Regions from separate parts of the Bacillus sp. KH172YL63 genome, predicted to be linked through region 1. Evidence: predicted binding sites of a transcription regulator. Region 1 holds the regulator's gene; the other holds the start of a gene.
What was found. The regulator Rex, encoded in region 1, represses fermentation and respiration genes when NADH is low (regulators of the CRP and FNR family bind a similar motif). The targets are predictions, from matches to a motif close to TTGTGAAATATTTCACAA.
Positions count from the first base shown of each region.

Region 2: KH172YL63_RS20640 (AtpZ/AtpI family protein) is a predicted target of Rex. The motif match lies at 1,125-1,142, and genes of this name have one in related genera.

Region 1 covers NZ_AP022842.1:270,424-272,628, forward strand. The annotation lists gene KH172YL63_RS01510 (ABC-F family ATP-binding cassette domain-containing protein) at 1-650, opposite strand, end outside; gene KH172YL63_RS01515 (redox-sensing transcriptional repressor Rex) at 841-1,518, shown strand; gene KH172YL63_RS01520 (twin-arginine translocase TatA/TatE family subunit) at 1,573-1,743, shown strand; gene tatC (twin-arginine translocase subunit TatC) at 1,759-2,205, shown strand, end outside.
Region 2 covers NZ_AP022842.1:4,065,404-4,067,608, forward strand. The annotation lists gene atpB (F0F1 ATP synthase subunit A) at 1-345, opposite strand, end outside; gene KH172YL63_RS20635 (ATP synthase subunit I) at 368-742, opposite strand; gene KH172YL63_RS20640 (AtpZ/AtpI family protein) at 748-969, opposite strand; gene upp (uracil phosphoribosyltransferase) at 1,551-2,180, opposite strand.

The DNA.
Region 1 (2,205 bases):
AGGACGGCGCCTTCGTAGCTTTGAAGATAGGTTTCAAGCCACGATAGGGTTTCGATATCCAGATGGTTCGTCGGCTCATCGAGGATGAGGATATCCGGCTTCGTCAATAGAAGCTTACCGAGGGCGAGACGGGTCTTCTGTCCACCGCTCAATGTGGAGATCTTTGTATCATAATCGAAATCGGCGAAGTTCAATCCGTGGAGCACCGAGCGGATATCGGCTTCATACTGGTAGCCGCCCGAGTCCTTGAAGCGGACCTGAAGCTCGTCATATTCCTTCAACACCCGCTGATAGATGTCTTCCTGCTCGTAAACGGAAGGGTCGGCCATCTGTTTCTCAAGATGTCTCAGCTGTTTCTCCTGCTTCTGCAGCTCTTCGAAAACGGTCAGCATCTCTGCCCAAATTGAAAGATCTGATTCCAGGCCGGTATTTTGTGCAAGGTAACCGATCGTCACCCCTTTAGGTTTCGTGATTTCTCCCGAATCGTAAGAGAGGTGGCCTGCAATGATTTTCAGAAGGGTCGACTTTCCTGCACCGTTCCGTCCGACGAGGGCAACCCGATCTCTTGTCTGTATTTCAAGCTTAATATTTGATAGGATATTATCTGCACCAAAGTTTTTTGATAGTTGATTCACTTGTAGTAGAATCATGACGTTTCACCTCTATTTCATAGTGCTAGTGTACCGTATTTGAAAGGTGAACGGCAATAACTCGACTGTTAATCTTCATACACTTAGGATAAAATATAGTGTATGATGGGTAATGGAATGTATAAATTCTGTACGCTTATTATTTTGGAAGCGGTATCAGAGGTTTTGAATAGATGTGGGGGAATACATTATGAATCAGGATACAACGAAAATTCCACAGGCAACGGCCAAGCGGCTTCCGCTTTACTATCGTTTTATTAAAAATCTGTACTCGTCCGGAAAGCAACGGGTTTCCTCGAAGGAATTGAGTGAAGCGGTGAAGGTGGATTCTGCCACGATCCGGAGGGACTTCTCGTATTTCGGTGCCCTTGGAAAGAAAGGATACGGCTATAACGTCAATTACCTTCTGTCCTTCTTCCGAAAAACGCTTGATCAGGATGCCCTGACGAAAGTGGTATTGATCGGTGTGGGGAATCTCGGTACAGCGTTTCTTCATTATAACTTCATCAAGAATAATAATACGAAGATCGAGATGGCGTTTGAAGTGGATGAAGAAAAGGTCGGGACCCAGATCGGGGATGTACCGGTCTTTCACCTTGATGATTTAGAAGAGAAGCTTGTTGGGCATGATATTGAAGTGGCAATCCTGACGGTTCCGGCGTCTTCTGCTCAAAATATCACAGACCGGTTGGTGTCTTCGAATATCAAGGGGATCCTAAATTTCACTCCTGCGAGGTTGACGGTACCGGACCATATCAGGGTCCATCATATCGACCTGGCGGTGGAGCTTCAGTCTCTTGTTTACTTCTTGAAACACTATTCAGAAGATGACACTGAAATGTCACAAGATGGAATGATAACTGAATAGTAAATCTTTCAAATTTACGTTATGATAGAATGAATAAAGAGGAGGTGTCTCATTATGTTAGGTGCAGGTAGTATCGTACTTATAACAGTCGTTGCCCTATTAATTTTCGGACCGAAGAAATTGCCGGAACTTGGGAAGGCTGCCGGTAATACTTTACGGGAATTCAAAAATGCAACAAAGGGCTTAGCAGATGATGAGGACGATAACAGCAAAAAAGCTAAGTAGGGTAGGATGAACGCCATGAGTCAAAGCCAAAGAGACATGACAGTCTATGAACATATAGGAGAATTGCAGAAACGGCTCATGTTTGTAGTCGTTTTCTTCTTGTTAGCGGTCATCGTGAGTTTCTTTCTCGCAGAGCCGCTGATTCGATATTTGCAACACGCCGATGAAGCGAAAGAGTTGACGATGAACGCCTTTCGGATCACTGACCCTCTCAAAATCTATATGGAAATGATCATGTTCATTGCGATCATCTTGACATCACCCGTCATACTATTCCAGGTGTGGTCATTTGTAAGTCCAGGCTTATATGAGAGAGAGCGGAAGGTGACACTCAGTTACATACCGATTTCCCTTTTGCTGTTCCTCGGTGGTTTGTCATTTTCATATTTTATTTTGTTTCCATACGTTGTGAAGTTCATGATGGGGTTATCGACCAACCTGAATATCCAGCAAGTGATTGGA
Region 2 (2,205 bases), 460 kb from region 1:
GATAACTGGATCCGCTGTTGGTGACTTCCACCATAATTCGCCTTCAATGACTACCGAGAACGGAAGTCCTAACATGTTTGATACGAAAATGTACATGAGTAAAGTAAGTCCAAGGAGATGGAAACGACCACCTGTTTTCCAATCCATATTACTTTTCACGATATTTTTGACAAAGTCCATGACCCATTCCATAAAGTTTTGCACTCCGGTCGGTTTCATGGCCAGTCTACGAGTCGACAGAACGGCGATGAGGAATACAACGACACTTGCCACTGTGATCATCAGTACGTTCGCCAGGTTAAAAGTTAACCCCAGAAACTCGGCTGTAGGATTTTCATGATGCAATGAAATTCACCTCTCTTCCCCGCTATTTATGAGATTTAAGCTGCTGAATAAAATAATCTATCATAATGACAACATAAATTGTCATTAATCCAAAAATGACGCTCGGAAGATGAAAGTACTCAGGGTACTCCATTGCAATCATCACTGCAAATGCCGCACCTGCCATCCTTGAGAAAGTCCCTAAAGACCTAACCTTTTGACCAGCTTCTACGGCATCACCGAATCGCACGGTTCTCCTCATAATCAGCCAGTGACTAAACAGACTGATGCCTGTCCCTAAAATAAGCCCAAGGAAAATAGACTGATAGGAAGTGAATCCCCAACCGAGGACGTAAAAGGAAAGGAGGAAAAATATGTACTTACGATGCCTGTTAAACACTTGCTGAAGTTCTGGCATTTACATTAATCTCCCGAATTGAAATGTTGGACTGTACGGAGCATGGTGTAGATTCCTGTTGTAAGCCCAAGGAATAGTCCAATAATTAAGAAAAGTGGTGTGGTGCTAAACATTCCGTCTACCCATCTTCCTCCGAAGACCCCTATTAAAATGGAGCCGACAAGCTGGGAAAGAATGGCGGAATATAAGACCATCGGATGTTGCGGGCGTCGATTGGTTTGACGCATATCAATCATCTCCACAGACGCATTATAGTGGAAACTCTTTCATTTGGATCACATGATAAAAAACCTTTCCCATCAGGGTTTCCCCATTGTGAAAACCTTACCATTTTACATCCTTTGTAAGCATACAATAGGGTGTAATCTATGTCAATGCGTCAAAGTTAAAAAGTTCACAACCTATCCACGTGTTTCCAGATTGTTCACATTTTCAACACATTTAGTAGAAAAACGGCGGGGCTGTTCTGGGGCGACCGGCATAAGGTGAGGCGGCCAGAAAGGCGGTCTTTGCCTTTTTGGCATATTCATCTAATGCATCCAGAAACTGAAGGCTACTGCATATCACCATGAGTAGACTTATAGCACCAATCTCTAGTCAAAACCTACTGCTTGCATACATCTCCACTTTGAGAATATTCCTTCATTTAAATATGTATAAAGAGCTTCTCACCCCTACTTCACATGCCCCTCCATTATATAGAATATATACTAGGTGAGTAACCCTTGAATTTAATGTAAATACTTCCAGTTAAAACAAAAAGTCCGGATCATCATATATTGATAATCCGGACTCTTTTTACTTTTCCTTATTTCGTTCCGTACAAACGATCTCCAGCGTCCCCCAGACCAGGAACGATGTAGCCTTTTTCATTCAGCTTCTCATCAAGGGCTGCGATGAAGATATCAACGTCAGGATGTGCTTCCTTGATTGCGTCTACCCCTTCAGGGCACGCTACTAAACACATAAACTTGATGCTGACCGCTCCACGCTTTTTCAATGAGTTGATGGCTTCAACCGCAGATCCGCCTGTCGCAAGCATCGGATCGACAACGATGAAGTCACGCTCTTCCACGTCGCTTGGAAGCTTTACGTAATATTCAATCGGTTTAAGAGTCTCGGGGTCACGATATAACCCAACATGTCCCACTTTCGCAGCAGGGATCAACTTCAGGATTCCATCGACCATTCCAAGTCCAGCTCGTAAAATAGGAACAATTCCCAATTTCTTTCCGGCAAGGGTTTTGGCCTTCGCATTGCTCACCGGCGTTTCCACATCGATATCTTCAAGTGGCAGATCGCGTGTGATTTCAAACGCCATCAGTGTTGCCACTTCATCCACCAATTCACGAAATTCCTTCGTACCTGTTTCTTTATCACGGATAAACGTCAATTTGTGCTGGATTAACGGATGATCAAATACATATACTTTACCCATTCGACTCTCTCCTTCAGATTCAATT